DNA from 4 places in the Halobacillus sp. ACCC02827 genome. Region 1 is predicted to be linked to each of the others. Evidence: predicted binding sites of a transcription regulator. Region 1 holds the regulator's gene; each other region holds the start of a gene.

Evidence for each region. Region 1 encodes LexA, which represses DNA repair genes until DNA is damaged. Its sites were predicted from a motif close to CGAACATATGTTCG; they were not measured.
Region 2: a site for LexA is predicted at 2,231-2,244, ahead of uvrB (excinuclease ABC subunit UvrB). Genes of this name have one in related genera too.
Region 3: a site for LexA is predicted at 4,451-4,464, ahead of QRD89_RS18645 (carbohydrate kinase). Genes of this name have one in related genera too.
Region 4: a site for LexA is predicted at 4,673-4,686, ahead of QRD89_RS05510 (YhjD family protein). Genes of this name have one in related genera too.

Annotation. Positions count from the first base shown of each region.
Region 1 is NZ_CP128168.1:1,780,229-1,787,734, reverse strand. It holds gene tkt (transketolase) at 1-1,785, opposite strand, end outside; gene QRD89_RS09500 (DUF896 domain-containing protein) at 1,957-2,190, opposite strand; gene QRD89_RS09495 (YneB family resolvase-like protein) at 2,292-2,951, opposite strand; gene lexA (transcriptional repressor LexA) at 3,243-3,866, shown strand; gene QRD89_RS09485 (hypothetical protein) at 3,889-4,122, opposite strand; gene QRD89_RS09480 (N-acetylmuramoyl-L-alanine amidase) at 4,204-5,313, opposite strand; gene QRD89_RS09475 (methyl-accepting chemotaxis protein) at 5,524-6,432, opposite strand; gene QRD89_RS09470 (hypothetical protein) at 6,750-6,941, shown strand; gene QRD89_RS09465 (zinc-binding dehydrogenase) at 7,282-7,506, opposite strand, start outside.
Region 2 is NZ_CP128168.1:2,669,756-2,677,261, reverse strand. It holds gene QRD89_RS14245 (peptide chain release factor 3) at 1-574, shown strand, start outside; one part of gene QRD89_RS14240 (IS3 family transposase) at 654-1,612, opposite strand; one part of gene QRD89_RS14240 (IS3 family transposase) at 1,612-1,984, opposite strand; gene uvrB (excinuclease ABC subunit UvrB) at 2,313-4,292, shown strand; gene uvrA (excinuclease ABC subunit UvrA) at 4,300-7,176, shown strand; gene QRD89_RS14225 (YojF family protein) at 7,243-7,506, shown strand, end outside.
Region 3 is NZ_CP128168.1:3,552,782-3,560,287, forward strand. It holds gene ahpF (alkyl hydroperoxide reductase subunit F) at 1-528, shown strand, start outside; gene QRD89_RS18630 (YibE/F family protein) at 996-2,132, shown strand; gene QRD89_RS18635 (YibE/F family protein) at 2,129-2,899, shown strand; gene QRD89_RS18640 (5-methyltetrahydropteroyltriglutamate--homocysteine S-methyltransferase) at 2,998-4,104, opposite strand; SAM riboswitch class I at 4,188-4,291, opposite strand; gene QRD89_RS18645 (carbohydrate kinase) at 4,476-5,585, shown strand; gene QRD89_RS18650 (pseudouridine-5'-phosphate glycosidase) at 5,582-6,520, shown strand; gene QRD89_RS18655 (malate:quinone oxidoreductase) at 6,653-7,506, opposite strand, start outside.
Region 4 is NZ_CP128168.1:1,056,527-1,064,032, forward strand. It holds gene QRD89_RS05485 (fatty acid--CoA ligase family protein) at 1-1,397, shown strand, start outside; gene QRD89_RS05490 (hypothetical protein) at 1,723-2,655, shown strand; gene QRD89_RS05495 (DUF3939 domain-containing protein) at 2,985-3,443, opposite strand; gene QRD89_RS05500 (hypothetical protein) at 3,468-3,689, shown strand; gene QRD89_RS05505 (competence protein ComK) at 3,813-4,316, shown strand; gene QRD89_RS05510 (YhjD family protein) at 4,261-4,653, opposite strand; gene QRD89_RS05515 (TVP38/TMEM64 family protein) at 4,870-5,511, shown strand; gene lepB (signal peptidase I) at 5,573-6,109, shown strand; gene addB (helicase-exonuclease AddAB subunit AddB) at 6,243-7,506, shown strand, end outside.

The sequences.
Region 1 (7,506 bases):
CTGAGCTTCGAAGTGAGTAAAGGACGGTACGCTTACTACGCGGACATCGAATCCTTTTGTCTTCAATTCTTTCTGCGCTTCTACGATCAGCTGAACTTCCGATCCGGAAGCGAGAAGAATTGCATCAGGCTCTTCTTTGTCAGAATCACTAAGGATATAAGCTCCTCGCTTCATACCTTCATATGCTTTCTCTTCCGTTCCTTCAAGTGTAGGAAGGCCTTGACGAGTCAATACGAGTGCTGTAGGCATCGTTTCAGACTCCATCGCAATCTTCCATGCAGCATTCGTTTCGTTTCCATCTGCAGGACGAAGGACTGCAAGATTAGGCATCGCACGAAGAGAAGCAAGCTGCTCCACAGGCTCGTGAGTAGGTCCATCTTCTCCTACTGCTACAGAGTCATGAGTAAGGACGTAGTTTACCGGCAGGTTCATCAAAGCAGATAAACGAACGGCCGGACGCAGGTAATCACTGAACACAAAGAACGTACCGCCATAGATCTTGAGACCTCCGTGGAGGGCAATTCCGTTCATAGCAGCCGCCATAGCGAATTCACGTACACCGAACCAGATGTTTCTTCCGGCATAGTTTTCACGTGTGAAATCTTCTTCTTCTTTGACTGCTGTTTTATTTGATCCTGCAAGGTCGGCACTACCACCGAATAAAGAAGGAACTGTTTTGGATAATGCATTGATCGCATCACCGGATGCCGCACGTGTAGCCGGGCTGTCTTCTCCTACTGTATAAGAAGGAAGCTCTTTGTCCCAGCCTTCCGGAAGCTGACCAGCGATCGCCGTTTCCAATTCTTCGGCAAGCTCTGGATACGCTTCTTTATACTGCTTCATCAGCTCGTTCCATTCCTGCTCTTTCGCTTGACCATTGTCTTGAATTTTCTCTTTGAAGTCTTGATAAACTTCATCCGGTACGTGGAACGGCTCATGCTCCCACTTGTAGAATTCTTTCGTAGCTGTTGTTTCCTCAGCACCAAGTGGCGCGCCGTGAGAAGCGGACTTACCGGATTTGTTCGGTGAACCGAATCCAATGACGGTTTTCACTTCAATCATAGTAGGCTGCTCTTTATTCGCTTTTGCTTTTTCAATTGCTGCTGCAATTTCTTCGGTATCGGTTCCATCTTCAACACGGATGACTTCCCAACCGTAAGCTTCGTAGCGTTTCTCTACGCTTTCGCTGAAGGAACGATCCAGATCTCCATCAAGAGAGATGTCGTTGGAATCATAAAGCACGATCAATTTCCCAAGACCTAAGTGACCTGCAAGGGAAGCAGATTCCTGAGAAACGCCCTCCATAAGGTCGCCATCTCCGCAAATGGAGAAGGTATAGTGATCGACAACATTGTAATCACCGCGGTTGTACTTAGCAGCAAGGTGTGCTTCTGCCATTGCCATACCGGTCGCCATTGCAAGCCCTTGACCTAGAGGACCAGTTGTAGCTTCGACTCCGTCAGTGTGGCCGTATTCAGGGTGACCAGGAGTTTTAGAATCCCACTGACGGAAGGACTTCAAATCCTCGATGGATACGTCATAACCAGACAGGTGAAGCATGCTGTAAAGAAGCATGGACCCGTGTCCAGCGGATAGGACAAAGCGGTCACGGTCGAACCATTGAGAGTTCTTAGGATTGTGATCCATAAACTTCGTCCAAAGTGTGTAAGCCATTGGAGCTGCTCCCATAGGCATTCCAGGGTGGCCGGAATTAGCTTTTTCTACTGCATCGATAGATAAAGTACGAATAGTATTGATTGATGTTTGTTCAAGGCTGTTAGCCATGTAAACATTCCCCTTTCTGTTAAGGCATATGTACCATGTATTATCCTATAATGAAATTACATTTGAGACAAGCGCCAGGACTCAATAAAACCGTGACCGTTCTAATTTTCCCTGAATAAGCAAAATTAAACAAAGAAGCCGCACGCTTTATGGCTAAGCGTGCGGAGGAAGTTAATTTTTCTTCTCATTCTTCTGCATCTGTTTCAATTTTGCCGGTGTCACGTCGTTTCCTTCTGGATCTACAACCGTTACACCTTTCAATTGGTTCTTAAACGATTTGCGGGCGTTTTTCAAGTATTCCTGTCTGAGCGTTTTCTGCTCTGCTTTTTCGGAATCTGTCAAATCCACCTGCTTGGATTTATTGGCCAACTCATTAATTCGCTTGATTTTCTCTTGGGATAACATATGATCCTGCTCCTTTTTATTAGTGATCGATAAGCAGACGATGGTACATAAAACGGAAAAAGACAAGCAGCCTTCAGACCCTTGTCTATCGTCTATTTATATTACAGTTCTTCCGTCTCCTTTTCAAGCGATAGGTATTCTTTATACCTTCTATGTACGGTCGCTTTAGAAACGTCATATCCCAGTCCTCGAAGCGTCGCTGCGATATCTTTAAATGTCAAATCATTATTGCGAAGTCGCACAACCTCTTCAATTGGAAAATGGAGTCGTTCACGGCCCGGAGCCATGTGTCTGTTGGATAAATTTTCAGAAGGGTCATATCCTTCTGCTACAGCTTTCTTCATTCCTCTTCGTATTTTCATATTGTGGATTTTCCGCTGATACTCCTCCACAATCCCAACGATCTGAAGCACCATAGAATCCGACTCGGAAATCTGAAGTTCGCCTTCATGAGTAAGGGAATAAACCTTAACCCCAAGCCTGTTAAGCTGATGGAAAAGGGCTATCTTCGTATTCCCTCTTCCGAGCCTCGTCTCATCCTGAATCAGCAATGCATCTGCCTGTCTTGAAGAAAGGTACTCCAAAACAGAAAAAATACCTTCTCTTTCTATTTCGTAGCCGCTTGCCTGTTCTTCAATGCAATCGACAATTTCCAACCCGTGATTTTCTGCCATGGCAGTCAATTCCGCCCTCTGGCGTTTTAACGATGAGATCTGCGCCTCTTTTTCCGTGCTGACGCGGCAGTACAAAACAACCTTCATCTACAATAAACCCCTCTCTTATCCGCTCGTTACCATAGAATAATAGAGAAAAGCGAAGCTGACAACAAACAAAATGATGTACGTGACGTCCAGTTTGGATAGTTTATTGAACATGTGAACCCCTCCATATTAAGAACGAACGTTCCTAAGAACCTGTGTTCGCATTTGATATTTTTAATTATATACGAATGTACGTTCCTGTCAACGACTTTTTTCGAACGCTTGTTTGTGTTTTTTTGCCCTCCATGGTACAATGTGGTTACTATAATCCTATGTACGAGGTGCTAATCTATGAATAAACTTTCCAAGCGGCAGCAAGAAATACTAGATTTCATAAAAGAACAGGTAGTGTTAAAAGGGTATCCACCATCCGTTAGGGAAATCGGACAGTCTGTGGGTCTTGCTTCCAGCTCGACTGTGCACGGACACTTATCAAGGCTTGAGAAAAAAGGCTTTATCCGTCGGGACCCTACGAAACCGCGGGCAATTGAAGTTATTGAATTAGAAGAGGATCACAGTATTCCCAGAAGCGAGGTCGCCTATGCCCCTGTGATCGGTAAGGTCACAGCAGGGTCTCCCATCACCGCTGTCGAAAATATTGAAGAGTACGTTCCACTCCCGGATACGCTTGCAGGAACGGACGACAACACATTTGTGCTCATCGTACAGGGAGAGAGTATGATAGAAGCAGGAATCCTGGACGGAGATATGGTAGTAGTCAGACAGCAGCAGACAGCTCAGAACGGTGACATTGTCGTCGCTATGACAGAGGAAGAAGAAGCTACGGTGAAACGCTTCTTCAAAGAAAAGAACCACATCAGGCTTCAGCCGGAAAATGCGACAATGGAACCGATCATTCTTAGTGATGTATCCATTTTAGGTCGAGTTGTCGGTTTATACCGGACAGTACATTAAAATAAAAGAAGCGGCGGCTATTTTAAGCCCCGCTTCTTTCTTCTAATCCTTTATTTTTATATACGACACCTACCGAAAGAATTCCATCCCATCTGAACGTCCTTACCTGCTTCCGTGTATAACAATACGCCACTAAACAGGTCTCATCCATCCTGATGACTCTGATAAATCGCTGAGTAATGGATTGATCACGTGCAAGGTAAATGATTTCCAAAGGCATATGCTCCGTCATGGAACGATTTAAAAGTTGACGCATGTTATCACTCCTGCAAGAACGTTTGTTCTTATATTATAGGAGCAAGTATTCGGGAAGTATACCGGGAAATACTGGGCTGGTTCATCGCTTTAAATAATTTTCAATTTTCCGAGCCGTCTCGAGACGGGTCGCTCCTGATAAATCAACGAAATTAGAACCTTTCAGTCCTGTAGTTCCTCCACCTGCAACGATTATCTTTTTAGCCACTTGGCGCCTCTCTGCCGTACGCCTTAACGCAATCATTGCATTTTCCCGTATGGCGAGTGTTTCCACAGCCGGGAAATCGGCAAATGAATTGATAACAACTGCTACTTCTTCCATTTCATCATCCTCCAATTTTTTTAAGGCTTCTTCCATGGCTCTCTGTGTATTCGGACCATAAAAACCATCCACCGTTAACCGCTGGTCTCGTTGAAAAGCTTTGACAGCGGCCTCTGTAGCCGGACCGAAGGAACCATCTGCCCCGTATCCTCCCATTGAATAACCCAATTTCAAGAGGTTATTCTGCAGTAAACGCACCGCTTCACCCGTATCCCCAAGAGAAAGGTAGTTTGTGTCAATCGTCTCACCGATTCCTTTGAAAGCAACACCAAAGTACTCACAGATTCCCTGCGCATGTTCTTTCGCTACTTCTTGTTGAAAAGCTTCATTAATCATTAATAAAGCCTCGCGCCTGTTATCCATATAGCCGTTTTCGGTTAGAATTGCAGGCATATCTGTTTCTCGCAACACATGAAAATTGCCTTCTTTAACACCGCGCCAATTCTGTTGTGTGCCTCTTCGTAAATATTTGCCGACAAGTGATGCCAACCTACCCGCAGACCCATTTAAAGAACCGGGATAGACATATACTTCGATTCCACTGGGATCTGATCCCCCGAAAGAACCATCAAATGCATTGTAGTGCACCGATACGTAGATATCTGCTTTGTATCGGTTGGCCTCATTTGTTCTTGTCGTAAGAGGCGTATCTGCATCGGTTGGTGCAACCAACAAAACACGGAATCCGTGAAACAAGAGAATATCTGATAGATAAGCGACAACTTTCCTATTAAATTCATTCTCCTTGATCTGACGCCCCAGTTCCGGGATGTAAGGAGTCCGCTTTCCTGGAGTCCCCATTCCATGTCCATCATCCAAAGCCACTAACCTGCCATTCCAGCTTCCACTTGGATAGACTAATCTTGCCATGATGCTCTCCTTTACTATTCTATAAATTTACCAGAACCAATAGATGGTCCATAGTAACTACATCTATGTAACAAGGGTATGCATATTCTTGTCCGTTGGTTCCATCCTGCCATAACAAAGGGCACAGATATCCGCCTCTATCCCATAGAAAAAGCCATTATCATACAAAAGAAGCGCTCCGTTCTCTCCACGGGCACTCCTTCTTTCTATCTATATAATCTTCTGCAAATGTTCGGCCCTTTCTCCCAGCTCTTCTCCGTCTCCAACAAGCTCTTGATAAATCTCACTAGCGGACTTAATTTGTGTTAGTGCTGCCTCTACATCTTTTTGTATCTTTACCGTTCCCTTTGTGATGTTTTCTATTTCATTAGTGATGCTTTCTACATTTTCATTCACTTCGCTGATCGACTTATCCACTTTATTCGATAATTTGCGCACTTCTTTTGCAACGACATCGAATCCTCTCCCGTGCTCTCCCGCACGCGCAGCTTCAATTGCGGCGTTTAATGACAACAAGTTTGTCTGAGAAGCAATATCACGAATGGTCTTAACCACTCCCTGGATCTTAGTTGTTTGAATACCAAGCTCCCCAAGAGTTTCCGTGTTTTCAGAAGATATCGAAGAAATCTGATCTACTCTGTCACTTAAATCATTCTGAAAGGCTAATCCTTGGACCGCCTTTTCATTTAATGTGTAAGACATATCCTTCAACCTGCCTACAAGGTCCTGAAGTCCCTGCTGGCGCTCTGAAATATCTGTAGCAACTTTTAATATTCCACTGACTACTCCATTCTCCCAAACAGGCATATAGGTCGCTTCCAGCCAAATTTCTGCTCCGCGTCTGTTCTTTCTAAGAATTTTATCCTGGAAACTCCTCCCCGTTTTTAAATTTTCCCAAAAAAGCAGATACTCTCCGCTTTCAGAAAAATCCCGGAAACAGAACTCCTTATGATCTTTCCCTATAACTTCCTCGTTGGATGTATAACCCAATGTCTTTGCAAACCGATCATTCACGTAGCGTACCTTGCGATCGGTTGTGAAATATATCATCGCCAAATTATCGTTGATGGATTGAAACAAACGGTTTTCCATGACATCTCTACCTGTTTTACTAACCATTTCATTCCCCTTATTTTTATTTATTTTCCATTACGCATAGGTACTTTTACCCTAATTAAAATGTTGAAAACCACCCCGGGTACATTTTTTCCACTCGTATGCTTTTCATTTAAGGCCTCTACCTGGCATTTATAAGGTGAAAAACCAGCATATGAATTCTTTATTTGCAGGCATGTCTTTTATATATAAGAACTGATATAATAAGAGTTTAATGCCATTCGCAGTATTCAGAAAAGTTAAACAAAATGTTTTTGAAGGAAGTTACTCATTTTATACCGTATAATTATATTCATATTTAGGTATTAAGGAGTGGTAAATTGGAAAAGTTGATGGATAAGTTAATTTGTTTGTATGATGATATCGATAATGATCATGCGGATAATGAACAACTCAAGTTAATGGATGAAATGCTTCGTCGTATAAGAGAATTAAAGCAGAAAAACGAAAAATTACAGGCTCAAGTGGATACGTACGAAGATTTGATTGTAAGATTAATTAAAGACTGTTAAGTGGTCATTCTTGCTCACCAATCAAGCTTAAGCATAAACCCCCCGGAACCCAGAGCCCAGGGGGTTGTGAAGGCAACCAATCATACCAAAACGGCGCACAACAATGATCATAGTATAATACCGTTGTTTTTTAAGAGAACGGAAATTATGGTTGTATGCATGAACAGCTGGTTTTATTCTCATATCTCCAAGGTGATTAATAAGATGTATGACTGCCTATCTTGGCGAATCTTTATACTTGAATTTGAAGTCAAAAAGGATTCATTTGTTGATCTTTAGTATCCCTGCCCTTGCTTCTTGATTATTTCCGTCTCAAATAACTTGCCCCAACAATTTATTACTATGGGAGTAATACAATTTTCCCCAATTTTCCTGATTCTTTAAAATAAGCCTGGGCTTCCCTCGCTTTTTCCAGAGGAAATGTACGATCAATTACGGGCTTAATTCTTCCTTTTGAAATTTCTTTTAACATTTGTTTGAATTCTGCTCTTGTACCTAAAACAGAGCCATACAGGGTGATGTGTTTTAAGTACATGGTTCTAAAATCAAGTTCTGTCTTTTGACC
Region 2 (7,506 bases), 890 kb from region 1:
ACAGTTCGTAGCCTCTTCCCGTGGAACCGTTGAGGAAGGATATGCAGGAGATATTATCGGAATCTATGATCCAAACGTCTATCGGATCGGCGATACGATTGTTACAGGTAAATCCAAGTTTGAATATGATGAACTTCCTCAATTCCCGCCGGAGATCTTCAAGAAGGTTACAGCTAAAAACGTTATGAAATCGAAGCAGTTCCGCAAAGGTTTGGAACAGCTGGTTCAGGAAGGAGCAATTCAGCTGTTTAAACGCTACAGCTTCGAAGATTTTATCATCGGTGCTGTCGGAGAACTTCAATACGAAGTATTCGAATATCGGATGAAGAATGAGTATAATGTGGATATTGAGTTGATACCGCTTGGAGAGCGTATTCCACGCTGGCTTAAAGAGGATCAGGTGGACGTTTCGCTGTTCGATGAACGGAACATGCTTGCTGAAGATCGGGAAGGGAATCCGGTTGTTCTGTTCAAAAACGATTTTTCCCTGCGTTGGTTCATTGATAAGAATCCGGATATTGAGTTGATCGATTTGTTTGAAGTAAATGAATATAATCAAACCTTTGATGCGTAAGCCCTGAATTGATATAGAAATAAAGAAAGCACCTGTGGTGAACTGTAACCTATAATTCGGACAGTTTATAAAAAGAACCTTAGGCGGCTAGGAGATGATCTCGGTATTGCACCGGGGTCATCTTATTTAAATTCCACTGATATCTTTTATTATTATATTTTGCTATATACTGGCTAATTTCTTCTTTAAGTTGGCTTAGGCTTTCACATGATTGGTGATCCACCATATCCTTTAAATGACCAAAAAATGATTCCATAGGTGCATTATCCCAACAGTTACCTTTTCGGGACATGGACTGACGAAGGCCAGCTTCTCTCACTCTAGATTGGAATTTGGGGTGAGTGTAATGAAACCCTTGATCCGAATGAATCATTGCTTCTGGATGGAAAGATCTTACGGTGTCTTGAAGTTTCTCTAACGTTCGGTAAACAATATCCATCCCTAGGGAAGTAGATATATGGTGAGCTACAATTTCCTTTGTTGTACTATCTTTCACGCAAGAAAGATATGCTTTTTGACCTTTCCCAAAATACGTGTAAGTGATATCAGTCAAAAAGACTTTTCCGGGTTCTAGTTGTGTGAACTCTCGGTTAAGATGGTTTGGGCACGTACGATGCTCTTGAGTGGCTTTCAACATTTGTTTGTATGGTTTAGCCTGTCTGATCTTTGCCGAAAGATCAAATTTCTTCATTAATCTTCGAATTTTTTTATGATTCATGATGACCCCATAATCATTTTCGAGAATCAACTTAATTTGCAGAGCTCCTACTTTCTCATGGTTTTGTGAGAAGATAACTTGAATAATTTGTATATCCTTTTCGTCTTTCTGATTTTTCACTTGTCTTTTGGAATCACTATTTATCCACGCATAATATCCACTTCGACTTACTCCTGTGAATTCACATAAATAAGAGACCATACTCCTTAAGGAGTAATTATGGATTGTTTCATAAATAAGCTGATAGACTTCTGATGGAGTTATTTTCGTTTCTTCTTCAACGCCTGCCTTTCGAGTTTGTCTAGCTTTTTTAAAAAATCATTTTCAGCCTCTAAGTACTTAATACGAGCTTCCGCTTTCTCAAGTTTTTCTTCCGCAGACATCTTCTTTGAAGAAGGTCGACCTTTACTTCCTTTTCCACGACGGTCTCCCTCCAGACCAAGTTCTCCGTACTTTTCAAATGTGTTACGCCAGCGCTTTAAGCATCTTCTGGGTTGATCCTTCCCAATCACTACTAAATCAAATCCGTGCTCTTCAAATATTTGAGATGGAAAGTTTCCATTCTGATATTCCTGAATTGCAGCTTTCTTAAATAAAGGATGGTATGTGATAGAACGTTCCGATACCTTTACGACATTCGGATTGTCCTCTAATTGTTTCATTTCCGTATTTGAATAAAGATGTTTACTCATAGTCACACTCCGTTCATATATTTATTTTGATTATAAACGGGTTTCCTTCCTTGAAACAGAAATAACCCGAATAACGGGGCACTTTTTTATAAGTGTCCATTATTCGGGTTATAGTTCATGGATACAGGTGCTTTTTATATTTTTCCGAGTCGTAAAGGATATAGGTGAGCGTTGGCTGGATGGAAAAGGAGTAGGTCGGAGAGAGGGGATAAAAATGGAAAAACAGGGAAAAACCAATTGCAAGTGCGAATGTTTGTTCGTTTAAGGTTAGAATGGTAAACTGTTGTGGTAAACTAGGAAGGAATAGTGAGGAACGGAGGTTTTCGTCGTGGAGGGACAATTCGAATTAGTATCTAAATACACCCCGCAGGGAGATCAGCCGCGAGCAATCAAAGCATTGGTCGAAGGGATTAACAATGGGGAAAAACATCAGACGTTACTCGGTGCAACGGGTACCGGTAAGACGTTCACCATGTCAAACGTCATTGAACAGGTCAACAAGCCGACACTGATCATAGCCCATAACAAAACGTTGGCAGGGCAGCTCTATAGTGAATTCAAGGAGTTCTTTCCAAATAACGCTGTGGAATATTTTGTCAGTTACTATGATTATTATCAGCCGGAAGCTTATGTCCCTTCGTCGGATACGTTTATCGAGAAGGACGCGAGCATCAATGATGAGATCGACAAGCTGCGCCACTCCGCTACGTCTGCTTTGTTTGAGCGGAACGATGTCATCATTGTTGCCAGTGTTTCTTGTATTTATGGTTTAGGTTCTCCCGACGAATATCGAAGTCAGGTGCTTTCCATTCGTACGGGAATGGAGAAGGATCGCGATCAGCTGCTCCGGAACCTTGTAGACATTCAATATGCGCGGAACGATATTGACTTTCAGCGTGGTACATTCCGCGTGCGCGGGGATTCGGTGGAAATTATTCCTGCTTCACGGGAAGAACATGCGATGAGGATTGAATTTTTCGGAGACGAAATTGACCGGATCAGAGAAGTGGATGTGTTGACCGGCGAAGTGATCGGCGATCGGGAGCATGTAGCGATTTTCCCGGCCTCCCACTTTGTCACCCGGGAAGAAAAGTTGAAAAAAGCCATTGAAAATATAGAACAGGAAATGAAAGACCGTGTAAAAGAGCTTCGGGACAACGACAAGCTTCTCGAAGCGCAGCGTCTGGAGCAGCGGACAAACTACGATTTGGAAATGATGAGGGAAATGGGTTTCTGTTCAGGAATCGAAAACTATTCCCGTCATTTGACGTTCCGGGAGCCGGGAGCGACGCCTTATACGCTTCTCGACTATTTCCCGGATGATTTCCTGATTATGATTGATGAATCCCATGTGACACTTCCACAGGTGAGAGGGATGTATAACGGGGACAGGGCTAGGAAACAAGTGCTCGTCGATCATGGATTCCGTCTCCCTTCCGCTATGGACAACAGGCCGCTTATGTTTCATGAATTCGAGGAACACATCAACCAGATTGCTTACGTTTCGGCGACGCCTGGTCCATACGAAATCGAACATACACCGAAGATGATCGAGCAGATTATCCGGCCGACCGGACTTCTTGATCCGGAAATTGAAGTGCGTCCGATTCATGGTCAGATCGATGATCTGGTGGGAGAGATCAACAAGCGGAAAGATCGAAATGAGAGGATACTGGTTACAACACTTACGAAGAAAATGTCTGAGGATTTAACGGACTACCTCAAAGAGTTGGGAATGAAGGTTGCTTACCTCCATTCAGAAATCAAGACGCTCGAACGGATTGAAATCATCCGGGATCTTCGTGTCGGTAAATACGATGTGTTGATCGGAATCAACTTGTTGAGAGAAGGTCTGGACATTCCGGAAGTATCTCTCGTTACTATTCTCGATGCAGATAAAGAAGGTTTCCTCCGTTCCGACCGTTCCCTGATTCAGACGATCGGACGTGCAGCACGAAATGAAAACGGAAGAGTTATCATGTATGCCGACAAAGTGACGGCTTCCATGCAGTTTGCTATAGATGAAACATACCGTCGTCGGGAGAAGCAGATTGCCTATAACGAAGAGCACGGTGTAACTCCGACAACGATCAAGAAAGAAGTGCGTGACGTTATTAAGGCTACTGCCGTCGCAGAAGAAGAGGAACAGTACGATACGGGTAAGAAGCCTTCGGAAATGACGAAGCGCGAACGTCAGGAGCTTATCGACAATATGGAAACGGAAATGAAGCAGGCAGCTCGGGAACTCGATTTCGAGCGTGCGGCTGAACTGCGTGATGTTTTGTTGGAACTAAAAGCGGAGGGATGATTTGAGTATGGCTAGTAAACATATAAGTATCAAGGGAGCCAGAGCCCACAATTTGAAGAATGTCGATATCGACATTCCAAAGAATAAGCTGGTGGTCATGACTGGTTTATCCGGTTCAGGGAAGTCTTCGTTGGCATTCGATACCATTTATGCCGAGGGACAGCGCCGATATGTGGAGTCCTTGAGTGCTTATGCCCGTCAGTTCCTTGGGCAGATGGATAAACCGGACGTCGATGCAATTGAAGGGTTATCCCCGGCAATTTCCATCGACCAGAAAACGACAAGTCGGAACCCTCGTTCTACTGTAGGGACCGTGACCGAAATTTACGATTATTTACGTCTGCTCTTCGCCAGGATTGGACGTCCGACCTGTCCGAAACACGGAATAGAAATCAGTTCTCAAACCGTCCAGCAGATGGTGGATCGTGTGATGGAGTATCCGGAAAGAACGAAGCTTCAGATTCTCGCACCTGTCGTCTCCGGGCGAAAAGGGGAACACGTGAAGGTGTTTGAACAGCTCCAAAAAGAAGGATATATCCGTCTTCGTGTCGACGGAGAAATGCGCGAAATTTCCGAGGAAATAAAACTGGATAAGAACAAGAAACATTCAATAGAAGTCGTCATTGACCGAATTGTTGTTAAAGATGGTGTGGAAGGCCGCCTTTCTGATTCCATCGAAACGGCTCTTAATCTAGGAAATGGACATACGATTGTGGATGTAATCGGCGAGGAGGAGCTGATGTTCAGTGAACACCATGCATGCCCGATATGCGGATTTTCCATCAGCGAGCTGGAGCCGCGTATGTTTTCCTTTAACAGCCCGTTTGGAGCATGCAGCCGCTGCGACGGTTTAGGTACTCAGCTTGAAGTAGATATCGATCTTGTGATTCCAGACAGGAGCCGGTCCTTGAACGAACACGCAATCGCCGCCTGGGAACCTCAAAGCTCACAATACTATCCGCAGCTGCTTAAGAGTGTTTCAGATCACTACGGTATTGATATGGATCAGCCTTTCGAAGAATTACCGGAGGAGCATAAAGAACGGATCCTTTACGGTAGTGGAGAGGAGAAGGTTTATTTCCGCTATGAGAACGATTTTGGAAAAGTAAGGGAAAATGAAATCTTCTTTGAAGGCGTTATTCCAAACATTTCCCGGCGCTATAGAGAAACCAGTTCCGACTATATTCGTGAGCAGATGGAAAAGTACATGGCACAGAAACCGTGTCCGAAGTGTAAAGGAAACAGATTGAATGAAGAAGCTCTCGCCGTTCTCATCAACGGCAAACACATCGGGGTGACAACAGACTTCTCTGTTACGGAAGCGAAGAATTTCTTCGATTCATTAGAACTGACAGAGAAGGAGGAAACGATCGCGCGCATGATCCTGAAGGAGATTGTAGAGCGATTGAGCTTTCTTGCGAATGTCGGCCTTGATTATTTAACACTTTCCCGGTCTGCCGGTACCCTTTCCGGCGGTGAAGCGCAGCGGATCAGGCTTGCGACCCAGATCGGTTCTGCACTTACGGGAGTATTATATGTACTGGACGAGCCTTCCATCGGCCTCCACCAGCGTGATAACGACAGACTGATTGAAACGCTCAAGCGGATGCGCGATTTGGATAATACGCTGATCGTGGTAGAACATGATGAAGATACGATGTTGGCTGCCGACTATTTAATCGACATTGGACCTGGTGCAGGAGCACATGGCGGAAATATTGTTTCCCAGGGAACGCCGAAGCAGGTAATGAAGAGTCGGAAGTCTTTAACCGGGCAGTACTTGTCGGGTAAAAAATTCATTCCGCTTCCAGCAGAGCGCCGGAAACCGGATGGCCGCTTTTTGAAAATCAAAGGAGCGGAAGAGAACAACCTTAAGAAAGTGAACGCCGATGTGCCGCTTGGACTTCTGACCGCTGTCACCGGGGTATCAGGTTCAGGGAAGAGTACATTGATCAATGAAATCCTCTACAAAACACTTTCGATGCGGCTTCATAACGGAAAACAAAAACCAGGGAAGCATAAAACTGTAGAAGGTATCGATCAGCTCGACAAAGTGATTGATATCGATCAGTCGCCTATCGGCCGGACACCACGCTCCAACCCGGCTACGTACACAGGTGTATTCGATGATATCCGGGATGTTTTTGCACAGACGAACGAAGCTAAAATCCGCGGATACAAAAAAGGACGATTCAGCTTCAACGTCAAAGGTGGAAGATGTGAAGCGTGTCGCGGGGATGGAATTATTAAAATCGAAATGCACTTTCTGCCGGATGTTTACGTTCCGTGCGAGGTATGTGACGGGAAACGCTATAACCGGGAAACGCTCGAAGTGAAATATAAAGGGAAGAGCATTGCAGATGTACTGGGGATGACGATTGAAGAAGCGCTGGATTTCTTTGCCAACATCCCGAAAATCAAACGGAAGCTGCAGACGGTGGCGGATGTCGGGCTTGATTACATTAAGCTTGGGCAGCCTGCGACGACCCTTTCCGGTGGGGAAGCCCAGCGTGTGAAACTTGCCAGCGAGCTTCATCGCCGTTCAAACGGAAAGTCCTTCTATATTCTGGACGAACCGACGACAGGATTACACGTGGACGACATATCCCGACTTCTTCAAGTGCTGCAGCGACTTGTGGAAAACGGAGATTCCGTTCTGATTATTGAACATAATCTGGATGTCATTAAAGCGGCAGATCACATCATTGATCTTGGACCGGAAGGCGGACAGAATGGCGGACAGATCATCGCTACCGGTACACCGGAAGAAGTGGCAGAACACAGGGAGTCCTATACGGGACGGTATTTAAAACCGGTTCTGGAAAGAGACCGCAAGCGAATGGAACAGCGTATGAGTGAGCGGGAAGAAGTCGCCTCCAAGTAGATGTTTTGACGCCTGCCGGAGAATTCAGTATCGTTAAACAAGAATCGTTTGACGGGAGGAATACTAGTGAAAGCAATACAGCAAGAAGCAGTTCAGAACAAAATAGATCAATTTGCCAACAAAGATGTCTACGTTCACTTGGAAACGACGAATGGGGCTTATGCCAGCCACTTTGATCAAAACGCCTATAATGTAGGGGCATTTATTCGCAATGCAAAAGTGAAATATAAACATGGAAAAATTGTCAGCACAGGCGGAGGTTTCCGCGTCGGATTGAAGCTGGATCTTGGATGGGTGTACGCAGAAGGAGTGTCGGATTTCGAAATTGAT
Region 3 (7,506 bases), 1.8 Mb from region 1:
GCTTACTGTCCACACTGTGACGGCCCGTTGTTCGAAGGCAAAGACGTAGCAGTCATCGGCGGCGGAAACTCCGGTGTCGAGGCGGCGATCGACCTTGCCGGTATCGTGAAACACGTCACGGTCCTTGAATTCGGCGCGGAACTGCGTGCAGATGAAGTGCTGCAGGAACGCCTGCACAGCCTTCCGAACGTAACCGTCCTTACAAATGCACAGACGACGGAAATCACCGGCTCTGATAATGTGAATGGTCTCACGTACATCGATCGTGAAACCGAAGAAGAGAAGCATGTCGAGCTTGATGGTGTCTTCGTCCAAATCGGTCTCGTACCGAATACCGAGTGGCTCGGTGACTTCGTCGATCGAACACGCACAGGCGAAATCGTCGTCGATAAACGCGGCGCAACGAACGTACCCGGCCTGTTCGCAGCCGGCGACTGTACCGACAGCCCGTACAACCAAATCATCATTTCCATGGGAGATGGAGCGAATGCAGCCTTGGGTGCGTTCGACCACCTGATCCGTAACTGATGGAATTTAAGCCCTGTCTTTTCGAAGACAGGGCTTTTTTAGTCTGCCGCGAAAATCTAAGGAACAGGTAAAGCCTTCCCCCCTTTGAAATATGAATCAGGCTGCATCAATAAATCAAAGGAAAGGCGTGTATGGTAAAGGGTGGAGGGGAATAGAGCAGACTCCTGTGGGAATGGTGGCATAGGTGAGACCCCGGAAGCGCGCAGCGATGAGGAGCACCCCACGGAAAGCGCTCTATTCCCCGGAGCCCGCTCTCTACCTGAAAATCACTTCCTCTTTTCGAAGTCAGAACTTAACAGGCTGTCGGGAAACTTAAGTGGCTAAAGCAAATATAGTTAACCTACGGAGAGTTTTGACGGTGAGGGAGTTATCTGCTATGATAAGCGCGTTATTCAGCGGACTCTTTCAAGAGCCCAGTTTTCCACTGTCCGCACCGCCGGACGGTTGGCATGGAGGCTTATTCAAACATGAAGGCAGGAAAGATACTTACCCGTATCACCCACCGCCAATGGATCGTCATCACCCTGCTCGCCATCACCTGCATCGCTTCGATGGTATTCGTCAACCATAACGCCGGACTTTACGGCCGCACGATTGCAGAAGTGACCGATACGCAGACGGTCGATACGGAGAATGTTACAGACATCCACGACAATAAAGACACCATTTCTACACAAACCATTTCCGGGGAAATATTGAACGGACCCCATAAGGGTAAAAAAATCGACATGAGCAACGAATACTCTTCTTCGGAAGCATACGACCAAAAGTACGAGGAAGGGAATGAAGTGTTTGTTTCCATCGATGAAAATTCGCTGCAGGAAGATGGACTGACCGGTGCGATCATCGATGCAAAGCGTGACAAATACGTCCTCGCTGCCGCCTGGGTCTTCCTTTTTCTACTGTTGATTGTCGGTAGAAAGCGCGGCGCACTCTCGATCGTCAGCCTCGTCGTCAACGCAGCCTTGATGTACTTCGCGCTCGATCTTTATATCGCCAATTCCGACGGTACCCTGCTCTTTATCTGCAGCGGGCTCGTCATTTTGTTCAGCATCGGTTCACTCCTTTTCTTAAACGGATTCAATCAGAAGACGTATGCTGCCATTCTATCTACGCTGATCGGCATTTCCGTTTCTTTAGCGATCGCCTATTTCGTCATCCAGGCCCTGCAGGGGAACGGCCTCCGCTATGAGGAAATGCAGTATTTGACCCGTCCGTACAGGGAAGTATTCATGGCCGGGCTGTTCATCGGCTCGCTTGGTGCCGTGATGGACGTATCGATCACGATCGCTTCATCACTGTTCGGACTCTATGAGAAGGATGCCGCCATCACAGGAAAGGCATTGCGGAAATCCGGTATGGACATCGGAAAGGACGTCATGGGGACCCTGACGAGCATCTTGTTCTTCGTCTATGCCGCCGGCTCGATCCCGTCGATTCTTCTCTACTTGAAGAATACATCGCCGCTCGGCTTCACGCTGTCCATGAATCTGTCGCTTGAAATCGCCCGGGCGCTTGTCGGCGGCATCGGCATTGTCCTGACGATCCCGATCAGTGTCTACACTACACTGTTCATCATTAACGCAAAGAGGAAGAGATCATGAATGTACTAGTCGCCTTAACCGCCATATTATTCCTATTGATGGTCCTCGTCGGAGGAAAAAAAGGAGTACGATCGTTCGCATCGTTATTCTTCAACTTCGTCATTCTCATCGTCGCGCTGTTTTTCATGCTCGATCCGCACATCAATCCGATCATCGTGACCATCATCGCCTGTGCGGTCATCAGCTACGTCAACCTGATTTACGTGAACGACTGGAATTTGAAGACGGGCACCGCGTTTCTCGCTACGATGGTCACGATCGCCATTTTGCTCGTCGGCATCCATTTGATTACAGATATGTCGATGATCCAAGGGTTCAGTGAAGAAGATTCCGACAGCCTCGCGCCCTACTCGTTATACATCGGGCTCGATTTCGTGAAAATCGCCGCCTCCGTCATCATCATCGGGACGATCGGCGCCATCACGGAAGTGGCGATTTCCATCACGTCATCGATGAGTGAGGTGCAGCACCACCATCCGGAGATCTCAAGGAAGGACTTGTTCGTCTCCGGCATGAACGTCGGCCGCGACATCCTCGGGACGGATACGAACACGCTGTTCTTCGCCTTCTTCGGCGGCTACCTTGCCCTGCTTATCTGGTTCAAGGATTTGGACTATTCGCTGGGCGAAATCGTCAATTCCAAAGTGTTCAGTGAAGAAATGATCGCGATCTTCTGTGCCGGCATCGGCATTGCGCTCATCATCCCGGTCACAGCGGCCATCCATTCCTTTTTCGCGGTGCGGAGGAAAGCGATGGCTGCTGAATAATAGCCCTTAGGAGAGGGCGAGGCGTCCCTATTTACCGGAGCCCGCTCTCCAAACAAAAAAGCGTCCGGCTCGTAAGCCGGACGCTTTTTCTATACTATCTATCTCCAAACTTCCTCTGCAATTTCAAGCACGTGTCGGATCTTCGCCCACTGCTCTTCCTCTGAAATCACATTCCCCTCTTCCGTCGATGCGAACCCGCACTGCGGGCTGAGACAGAGCTGGGACATCGGCACATAGTCGGATGCCTCTAAGATCCGGGCTTTGATCCGGTCCGGGTCTTCCAGTTCGCCGGTCTTCGATGTAATCAGGCCGAGGACGACCGACAGATCCGGGCGGTTGACGTGACGGAGCGGTTCGAAGCCGCCGGAGCGTTCATCATCGAATTCCAGGAACAGGCCGTCGACGTCCAAACCGTCGAAGATCGTCTCCGACAGCGCTTCATAGCTCCCTGTCGTCATGAAGGTCGAACGGAAGTTTCCGCGGCAGATGTGCATCGTGATCAACAGGTCTTCCGGACGCTCTGCAATCGATTCGTTGATCGAACGGGCACACAGGGTAGCGGCACGTTCCGGATCGCGGCCTTCCGCAGCAATCGCTTCTCTGCCTTTTTCCGAGAAAAAGCTCGCCCAGGCGGTATCATCGAGCTGCAGGTAGCGGCACCCTTCTTCGTAAATCCGCTGAATGAATCCTTGGTACGCATCCACCAAATCCGCGAGCAGCGCTTCATCCGTCGGGTAGATCTCCCTGTCGATGTCGGCACGGAACAGCAGCATGTTGGGGCTCGGAATCGTCAGCTTTGCGACGGAATCGCCGGCGATTTCTTTCAGGAAACGGAAGTCCCTGATCGCCGGATGATCCGTGAACCCGACCTTTCCAGTCACTTTGACACCGCGTGCCTTCGTTTCCACCCCGTCGAACTGAAGTCCCTTCTCCTTGTCGTAGCCTTCCACTCCATCGAGTCCTTCAAGGAAATCGAAGTGCCACCAGCTGCGACGGAAATCCCCGTCTGTAACGGCAGGAAGTCCTGCCTCTTTCTGTTTCGCGACAAGCTTCGTTATCTCTTCGTCTTCGATCCGGCGAAGCTCTTCTTGGGAAATCGTCCCCTCCGCTTTCTGCCGGCGCGCTTCCTTCAAACGCTCGGGTCTCAGGAAGCTCCCGACATGATCGCCTTTGAATGGAGCTCGTTTGATGGTTGAATTCGTCATCTCTATCATCCTTCTTCCGTTGAAATTAAAAAAATCCACACTTCTCACCATAAGAAGAGCGGATTACCTGCGTATCTAACCTCTTCTCATCTGCAAGCACGTACGCTTCTGGAATTAGCACAGTACCCGTCAGGAGTCTGCTGCTAAGGCTTCAAAGGGCCAGTCCCTCCACCTTTCTCGATAAGAACGTTTATCTATGAAGTTGTTAGCCCCACTATACAGCAATTCCCAAACGATTGGCAACCTGTTGTCGGAAAATTTTGTCGATAAGTCGGACGTACGACCTGTCTCTATTTTATTGCTAGCTTTTTCCAATTCAGCTACTTTAGACATATGTTCCATGAATCAAACATTTGTCCGGAGGGCTGTCTATGTTACCAAACAAACTGACCGACCGCGAACGTCAGGTGTATGAACAGATTGCAAATAACCCGTATATTTCCCAACACGACCTCTCCCAAATCCTCGCCCTGTCCCGGTCCACCGTCGCCAACGTCATCTCCCAGCTTGTACAGAAAAATATTCTGCTCGGCCGCGCCTATGTCCTGAATCATTCCCGTCCTGTCCTCTGCATCGGTGCCGCCAACGTCGACCGCAAGTATCACTGCCTGGAGCGCTTCGACTATAAGACATCGAATCCGGTGCGATCGACCGCAAGCGCCGGCGGCGTCGCCAGAAACATCGCGGAAAACCTCGGTCGTCTCGGAAACCGGCCGACACTCATCACTGCTGCCGGCAGAGATGCCGACTGGGAGATCATCGCCCGCGCCTCTGCCGAGTATATCATAATGGACGGCGTCCTCCATCTGCCGGACCGGAACACAGGCACGTACACCGCTGTCCTCGACGAGCACGGAGAAATGACGATGGCCTTCGCCGATATGGCTATTTACGACGCTGTTCTTCCGGAGGAGATCCGTCGTCACGAGAAGAAATGGAAGCAGGCCGAATGCGTCATCGCCGATTTGAACTGCCCGCAGGAGACGCTCGCCTTCCTGCTTAAGGAGGCAGCCGCCGACCACACGCCGGTCGCCTTCATCACCGTCTCGATACCGAAAATGAAGCGGCTGCCCGCAGATATCAGCGGCCTGACGTGGCTGATGACGAACGTCGAAGAAAGCGCCGCACACTTCGACATTCCCATTCAAAACGAAGACCAGTGGAAAGGCGCCGTTGAACACTGGCTCGCCTGCGGTGTCCGCTATGTCACGGTGACATGGGGCAAGCGGGGTGTCATGGTCGGGGAAAGCGGTGGCAGCATCCGCCACTATCCCGCCCCTGCCCTCGACACGACCGTAGACGTCACGGGCGCCGGAGATGCATTCTCCGCTGCTGTGCTGCACGCCTGGCTCGACGGCAGTCCACTGTCCGAAGCCGTCCATGCCGGACTGAAGAGCGCCGCCCTCTGCGTCCAGACGACAGCGACCGTCCATCCCGATTTGACGACCCATCTAATAAAAAAACAGGAGGAGTTCCTATGAATCTCAATCCCTATCTCTCCCTATCACAAGAAGTGAACGAAGCTTTGGATAAAGGAAAGCCTGTCGTCGCCCTCGAATCCACCATCATCTCCCACGGTATGCCGTATCCTGAAAACATCGAAACGGCGAAGGAAGTCGAGCAGATCATCCGGGATAACGGAGCCGTCCCGGCGACGATCGCCATCCTTGACGGCCAAATCAAAATCGGGCTGACAGCGGAAGAATTGACAGCGCTCGCCTCAAGGGATGATATCACCAAAGCTTCCCGTAAAGACCTCCCGTATCTGCTTGCGACCGGCCGCTCCGGTGCGACAACGGTAGCCGCAACGATGATTTGTGCCGACCTCGCCGGCATCCACCTGTTCGTGACCGGCGGCATCGGCGGCGTCCACCGCGGGGCCGAAACGACGATGGACATATCGGCAGACCTGGAGGAGCTCGCCAGGACGAACGTCGCAGTCATCTGTGCCGGTGCGAAATCGATCCTCGACCTCGGCCTGACCCTCGAGTATCTGGAAACGAAAGGAGTACCGGTGATGGGGTATCAGACAGACTCCCTTCCTGCCTTCTTCACGCGCACATCCGACTTTGCCGTCCATTTCCGCGTCGATGCCGCAGAGGAAATCGGGCGCATCCTTCATACGAAATGGGAGCTCGGTCTTCAAGGAGGAGCCGTCATCGCCAACCCGATCCCTTCCGGTCACGCCCTTGATGCGTCCTACATGATGGGCGTCATAGAAGCGGCGCTCGTTGAAGCGAAGAAGCAGAGCATCACAGGCAAGGACGTCACACCGTTCCTGCTGGATCACGTCAACCACACCACCGAAGGCAGAAGCCTCGCCGCTAACATCGAACTCATCAAAGCGAATGCCGGACTCGGAGCCGCCGCAGCCGTCGCTTTTTACGAACAAAAGAAAAAAGCCTATCAGCGATAGGCTTGTCCAGGAAGAAGCTTTGTTTCCATCCGCCGGCGGGAAAAGGGGGTACCTTTCCCCTTCTCCGACCCGATCGGCGACTGCTTTTGGAAAACGATATGCTTCTTATTTTTTTCTTCTTTCTATACACCCCTAACTAAAGATCAGTTCCTTTTTTGCCAGACCAAGCGCCTCATCTGTCGTACGGTGGATATCCTGGATCATCCGCGGGTGATCGACGAGCGATACGCCGTAGGATGGAATCATCTTGGCGAGCTTCGGCTTCCATTGATCGATATGGTCAGGGAAGCAGCGGTTCAGCACATCGATCATGACGTGCACGGCTGTCGATGCCCCCGGAGATGCCCCGAGCAAAGCAGCAATTGAACCGTCCGCACTGTTCACGACTTCCGTCCCGAACTGGAGCGTTCCTTTGCCGCCTTCCTTCGTATCCTTGATTACCTGGACACGCTGGCCGGCAACGACGAGGTCCCAATCGGAGCTCTTCGCATTCGGGATGAACTCCCGTAAAGCATCCATCCGCTGCTCCTTCGACAGGAGTACCTGCTGAATCAAATACTTCGTCAGCGCCATTTCCTTCATTCCCGCTGCAAGCATCGTCAAAATGTTGCCCGGTTTGATCGATGTGAACAAATCCATCAACGAACCTGTCTTCAGGAACTTCGGCGAGAACCCTGCGAACGGACCGAACAACAGCGTCTTCTGATCGCCGATATAGCGGGTATCCAAGTGCGGCACCGACATCGGCGGTGCACCTACGGGAGCTTTGCCGTACACCTTCGCTTCATGCTGTTCGACAATCTCCGGATTCTTGCAGACAAGGAACTGCCCCCCGACAGGGAAACCGCCGATTCCTTTGCCTTCCGGGATGCCGGACTTCTGCAGAAGATGGAGACTTCCACCACCCGCACCGAGGAATACGAAATCCGCCTTCCGGGTTTCCAGCTTATCGTTCTTATCATCGTACATCTTCAATTCCCAGCGGC
Region 4 (7,506 bases), 720 kb from region 1:
ATGGAAGCGGGGATCATATCGCGCTTGTGAGTGGGAATAGTCCTCTGTTTATGATCGGTCTTTACGGTTCCCTTCGTGCAGGAGCGACGGTCATCCCGATCAATCCGACTTATACCGTGGATGAAATGAGCTATATTTTAAAGAATGGCGATGTGAAGGCTGTCATTACGATGGACATCCTCCTTGAGCAGTTTGAGTATATGGATGAGTCCCTGGATATCCTTCATTACTTCGCTGCGGACACAGGGTCCGGGATCGATCATTCCGCTTCTTCGCTTTCGGGAAAAATGAAATCGTTTACAAGTGTAGTCGCAGGAGGAGACCCTTTGTTTGAAGGGCCGCCTTTAAACGAAGAGGATGTGGGCGTCATTCTTTACACATCCGGTACGACCGGAAAACCGAAGGGAGCGATGCTCACCCATCGGAACCTGTATTCCAACGCCACAGACGTGGCGGATTACTTAGCGATCAACGCGGAGGACCGTGTCATAGCGACACTTCCCATGTTCCACGTGTTCTGTTTGACGGTCAGCTTGAATGCCCCTTTGATGAATGGTGGAACGGTGCTCGTCGTTCCTAAGTTCTCTCCTCAGGAAGTTTTTGCCGTCGCAGAGGAGCATAAGGCTACCGTATTCGCCGGAGTTCCGACGATGTACAATTATCTGCTCCAAACCGGTGCAGGACAGGAGCCGACATTCCGCCATATGCGTTTGTGTATCTCCGGGGGGTCTTCTATGCCTGTTTCTCTGCTTCAATCTTTTGAAGAGCGGTTTGAAGTGCGTATTTCTGAGGGGTACGGGCTCTCCGAAGCGTCTCCTGTAACCGCATTCAATCCGCTGGACCGTCCAAGGAAGCCCGGTTCGATCGGTATGAATATAAAGAATGTTGTTAATAAAATCGTGGATGAGCTCGGGGAAGAGGTCGACACGGGAGAGGTTGGAGAACTCGTTGTCCAAGGTCCCAACGTCATGAAAGGGTATTATAAGCTTCCGGAAGAGACGGCTGTCACAATCCGCGATGGCTGGCTTTATACGGGAGACATGGCCCGGATGGACGAGGATGGTTATATTTATATCGTCGATCGGAAAAAGGATATGATCATTGTCGGCGGTTACAATGTGTACCCGAGGGAAGTGGAAGAAGTTCTTTACCACCATGAAGATATAACAGAAGCAGCGGTTGTCGGTGCGCCCGATCCGGAGCAGGGAGAGACGGTGATCAGTTTTGTCGTTTCAAAGAACCCACTGCTTACGGAGGATCTGCTGAAAAACTACTGCAAGGAAAAACTGGCCAAATACAAACGTCCTTCGAGAATCGAGTTCATGAAAGAGCTGCCGAAGAATACGACAGGTAAAATACTTCGCAGGAATCTTCGCGAACAACTCACCAATTCCTGACCGGTGTGGACGGCTTTCATCTAAATACAGTTCTACCACTAAAAGGACGTTTTCTAAGAAAGCGTCTTTTTGGTTGGCTGTTTTTATGGAGAGGAGCAGCGGGATCCGGAAAAAGGACACTTTCCGCCTGGGTGGCCGATGAGTCTCCATCGCGTCGCGCTTCCAGGGGCTCACCTGTTGCGCTGATCCTGCTGGAGTCTGCCCGCTTTCCTTCCACCTTCTGGAGGAATTGGCCTTCCGTGATTATTTTGTATGACATAAAATGGGAACCAAAAGCTATCATCCCTCGTAAAAGGTAGAAGAGATAAAAAGGAAGGTGACTGGAATGGCAGAATTACATGATTTGCTGATGGATGCAAAGAAGAAGATGTACGAAAAAGATCAGCTGGAGCGTAAAAGGGAGAAACGAATCGCAGAAGCGGAGGCGCTTCGGCTTAAGGAGGAGGCACTCCGGCATAAGCTGCAAGAAGAGGAGGAAGACGTAGAGAAACTCGAGAAGATGAGTCTAATGAACCTCTTCGTTACCGTGAGTGGAAGAAAGCTGGAACGGATGGAGAAAGAAAAGCGTGAGGTTGTCGAAGCGCGTCTTAAGTGGAGGGAGGTAAAACAGGCGGTTAAAGAGATTCAGCGGGAGATTTCCGGGATGGAAGCCGCCATCTCTGCACTTGGAAATCCTGAGAGGGAGTACGATCGCTGTTACCAGGAGAAAAAAGCAAATTTGATTAAAAAAGGCAGTCAAAAAGGAAGAAAAATAATAGAGCTTGGAAACCAGCGTTCTTTCCTTCAAGCAGAACTTGTGGAAATAGAGGAAGCTGTAACGGCAGGAAAGCAGGCGGGTTCGGCGTTGGACGAAGCTGCAACTTCTCTGTCATCAGCAGAGAACTGGGGCGTACTCGATATGGTTGGCGGCGGTTTTTGGACAACCGCCGTCAAACATTCCGAACTGGATGATGCGGATCGCTACATCCGAACAGCGCAACAATATTTGCGGACATTCGCAAATGAGCTTGACGATCTTCACGACCATTATGAAGTGAAATTGGAAGTTTCCAGCGGATGGGCTGCAGCTGACTACTTCTTTGACAGTCTGGTCGTTGATTGGTTCGTCCAAAATAAAATTCAAGCATCCCAGAAAGAAGTAGAAGATTTACGAAGCAGGACGTATGCAGCTGTTGCAGAACTAGAATCTCTCCATCAGCAATACGAACAGCAGGAAGCGGAATTGAAACGCGAACAGGACCAGGTCATCGGTGCCTGAGGGCGGATAGGTAAGTGGGTATTCGGTTGTAATTTATTTGAAAATTCGCAATGGATTTGCGGAATACCGCAACTTTTTTTCGGTGATATAGGAGAAAGAATATATTACAATAGAATCAGATAAGCGCTGATGCTTATTTATCTCAACTATTTATGATTGGTTGTCATAAATAGGTCAGTAACTTGCTTACTGATGAGTGCAGCGTTGAAAAAGTGCTTTCCTCTCAAAAGAACTTTTTCAAACAATTTATTCCCTCACTCAAAAGTTAACCAGTCGTCTCTTTTTGCCAATGCTCACGTGAGCATTGGTCTTTTTTTTATCCAGATCATTCATCCCCCCGGTTTTTGATAGGTGATCATATATTCCTCTTTTGTCAGATAGAAATCCCTTTCCGGACGATACGGTAACAGGCCGAGTCTCTCCAGCTTATAATAACTTATCCGTTTATATGGATCTCCATCGATGATGGGAAGCTCCTGTGTCTGCTTCATATAGAGATCCAGGGCATGCTGGACCATGTCAATGTCATGAGCCAGGTCCTTATCCTGCTCCTCGAACAGTTGATATGTTTCGCGTGACATGTAAAACGTGTCTTTAGGGACAGCGTGCAGGTAGGGGAAGAGCAGCTCATAATCCAGTGTTAAATCATCCTGGATGAGCACGCTGAGCGGCACTTCTTTCGGTTTCGCGTCGGCATAGGAATGGACGGCTTTCCGGATATCATGAATGGATAGGTCTTTTTGTTCCGGCTCTTTTCCGCCGGTCTGTTTCTTTTTGCGGTTCCACATAATAAATCCTCCTTGGATTTGGTTTTGGAGCGGATCGATTTGGAAAAGGCGGCGATGGATGGCGCAGTTAGCGAGATAGAGGGGATGATCATGTTGGAAAATGACAGACAGAAAGAAAAACAAAAGCTTCAGCCGGAGCTTGAATTCTTCACCTTACTTAACCCCGGCTTCGGTCAGGAGGCCCGTTCTTCAGAAGAAGAAGGAAAAGCAAATGGAAAGATCAATAATTGTAGTATAACAGAGTGAAAAAAACATTTTTCGAGAAAGTTTAGACTTTTCGGACTATTTTTGGTAAATTGAAGAAGATAAGCGGTCAGTTCGACCTATGTGGATGGACGACCGCAACTTGAATGGAAAGGATTGAATTGGATGACGTATATTCGAATGGAAGATTATGAAATCAATTCCCACACGATGGCGCTGCTTGCAAAAGAAAACGAGGATGGACAAGTCTACACGGAAGTGCTCGAGCTTGGAGACAGGTTTGATATGACCAAGTGCCCGAGCGATATCGTTGATGATTCCTGTCGATATTTTGCAAGCAGTCTGGAAGGACGTCTTGCCGGGACAAAGCAGGTGACCAATTACACGCATAAACCCCCGATTGTGGTTTCCGAAGCCATGAGCATTTACTTCTTCCCTATTATTTCCCCAAAACGCAAGGATTGCACCTGGATTGCCCACAAATACGTCCTCACCTACGTTTCTGAACCCGACCATACGATTACGGTCCATTTTACAAATGGAGAATCCGTGAATCTGCCTGTATCTTATGGGATGTTTGCCAATCAGATTCAGCGCGCCGCCCATCTGCAGGTTATCCTGCAGGACCGGTTCCGCCAGGCTGACCGGATTGCTGAGACCTTCTCATAAGTTCAAATAGGATATTCTCGACCTTTTTCCTTATAGCCGGGTTGAAGTAGTTTCGTTTCTCTTCATACCCGTGGGCAAGGAACAGGAAGGAAGTGAAGGAATCATTACGTCCGGATTCCACGACCTGCAGATTCCGCTGGTCCATCTGCTTTCTCAATTCCTTCCGCTCTTTCCGTGCTTCCACCTCCATCTTTCCAAGCATCTCCATGTAAGGCTCTTTGATTTTGAATTTCCCCTGCTCCACATGTTTTCTGTCCTGCCGGATCACGGTGATCGCCATAGATAGAAATAAGTAGCGGGATGCGAGATCCAGTTCTTGTTGTTTCAAATACCTCATTCCATTCCCCTCCGAAAAGCGAACGTTTGTTCTTATTTGTATTATACCACGCTGGACCTGTAATTATGCAAGCGGGTTTTTGGGAGAGGAATAAAATGGAATTAAAAATGGGATTACAGGGGCGGGGAATACGTTGAGTTCTGGCGGAGAGCGGTCTTTTTGGTTAAAATAGAAAATAAAGACTGCATCGAAGGCAGGTACATAAGGAGCTGCAACATGAATAGTGTGACGGGAAAGATCGATCAGTGGCGCAACCTTGCTGAGAACGATCAATTATTCGATTATATCATCAGGCAGCTGGAAGGGTTGGAGAAGTTCGGTCCGGTGCCGGGGATCTTATTTCCACTGCTGGAGGCATTTTTGCCTTTTCTTCCGCTGGTTGCATTTGTATTGGCTAATTCGGTGGTGTACGGGTTGTTCAAGGGATTCCTGTACTCTTGGCTTGGTGCTGTTCTTGGATCTATAGGGGTCTTCCTCATTTTCAGACGGCTAGGGGACAAGCGTGTTTTTCAAAAGATCACGAACCAGAAACAGGTCAGGAAGGTCGTTCGATGGGTAGAGGAGCACGGGTTCGGTCCGTTGTTTCTTCTCATGTGTTTCCCATTCTCACCATCCTCGATCATCAATATTGTGTCGGGACTGTCAAACGTCAGTAAGCAGCAATTCATACTCGCTGTTCTGCTGGGGAAATCCGTGATGATCTTTACCATATCCTATATTGGTGCAAGCATAGCCTCGTTCGCGCAGAATCCTATGAAATCGATTGTCGTAGGTGTATGTATCCTTCTCTTCTGGATCCTCGGGAAATACCTCGAGAAGAGAATCCAGAAGAAGATGGACGAAAAAACATACCGCTGAGGTTATTTTCATTCTCGTAAGGGTAGAATGTTTGTAGTATAACTACCTGGAGGATCAGAGGATGAGAAAATACCGCAGAGCTATCCGGATCGTACTTCTCGCACTGGTACTGGCCTTCGTCTTCCGAAACTATTTGTTCGCAAGCTACATCGTAGACGGGGAATCAATGGAACCGACGCTCTATGACGGCAATCTGTTGATGGTGAATAAAGTAGTCTACGACTGGAGTGATGTAGGCAGACAGCAGGTCATTGTATTTCACGCGAATGCCGAAGAAGATTATGTGAAGCGTGTGATTGGTGTTGCCGGAGATGAGGTTGCTGTCAGGGATGATCAACTGTACATTAACGGAAAGAGAATGGATGAAGGGTATCTCGATCCACTGCGTCCACATGACGGAATGCCGTTTACGGAGGACTTCACGCTTGAAGAAGTGACGGGGGAAAAGAAGGTGCCGGATGGTCACATATTTGTGATGGGAGACAATCGGCGCGACAGCTTGGACAGCCGTTACTTCGGTTTTGTTCCAGTAAGGCAGGTGGTCGGAAAGGTCGATGTCCGTTACTGGCCTTTCAATCAGCTGGGAGTGCAATTTTGACAGGCTTCAAGGGACTGCCTTTATCGGCGGTTCCTTTTTTTGTGTCGTGGATGAGCGCTCCAGGCCTCATACATGCCGGGGAAATGATAAAATGAGACATAACATATAAAAAAACAAAAAGGGGAGAAATCGGATGGGAATACGTTTTTTGCTCGGACGTTCAGGAGCAGGGAAGAGCAGCCGCTGTCTTGCGGAAATCGAAGAAAAATTAAAAAAAGACCCGACCGGACGGGCGATCGTGTACATCGTCCCGGAGCAGATGACGTTCCAGCAGGAATACGGACTGTTAAAACGGGAGGGAGTGGAAGGATCGATACGTGCCCAAGTGTTCAGCTTCTCCCGTCTGGCTTGGCGCGTTCTTCAGGAAACAGGCGGCGGCACGAAGAAATTCATCACCTCGACCGGGGTCCAGATGATGCTGCGGAAAATCGTCGAAGAGCGGACATCGGATTGGCGGGTGTTTCAGAAAGCTGTGGAAAAACAGGGGTTCATTGAACAGCTGGAAACGATGATCACGGAATTCAAACGCTACCGGATCATGCCCGGGGACTTGCAGAATCAAATGGAAGCTCTGGATCAATTTGTCCATCGTACGAGCCAGGAGCAGGGGCTTCGCGACAAACTGGAGGACCTGACATATATTTATGATCGTCTTGTTGATGCACTCCGTGATACGTACATAGACAGTGAAGATCAGTTGGAGCTGCTTGCTTCCAAAGTTCCGGGCGCTTCGTTCTTGGATGAGGCGGATGTGTACATCGACGGGTTCCACAGCTTCACGCCTCAGGAGTACGGAGTAATTGCTGCTCTCTTAGATAAAGTGAAGACCGTCCATGTCACCCTCACGACAGAGGTTCCGGAGGACGAGCAGAATCCTGAGCTCGATCTTTTCCACGAAACGAAGCAGACGTATTTAGATTTGAAAGCTCTCGCAGAAGAAACGGGGGCAAAGGTGGAAGGTGTGGAAATCCTAGATCATAAAGTCGGAAGGATGAAGGAACAGCCGGCCTTTCTTCATTTAGAAGAGTTTTACGATAAGCGTCCGGCACACGCCTTCGAGGGAGAAGTGCCGATCAAGCTTGCAGAAGCGGTCCATCCCCGTGCGGAGGTGGAGGGTGTGGCCCAGGAGATCCTTCACCTCGTTCGCGACCAAGGCTACCGCTACAAAGATATCGCCATCCTCATGCGGGAGCCGGAGGTATATCACAGCGTTATTGAAACGCTGTTTGATGACTATGAAATCCCGGTCTTCATCGACGAGAAACGAACGATGCTCAATCACCCGATGATGGAATTCATTCGCTCGGGCCTCGATGTCGTAGAAGGGAATTTCCGCTATGATGCGGTCTTCCGGCTTCTTAAAACAGGTTTCATCCCGGCGACGGACCGGAAATATC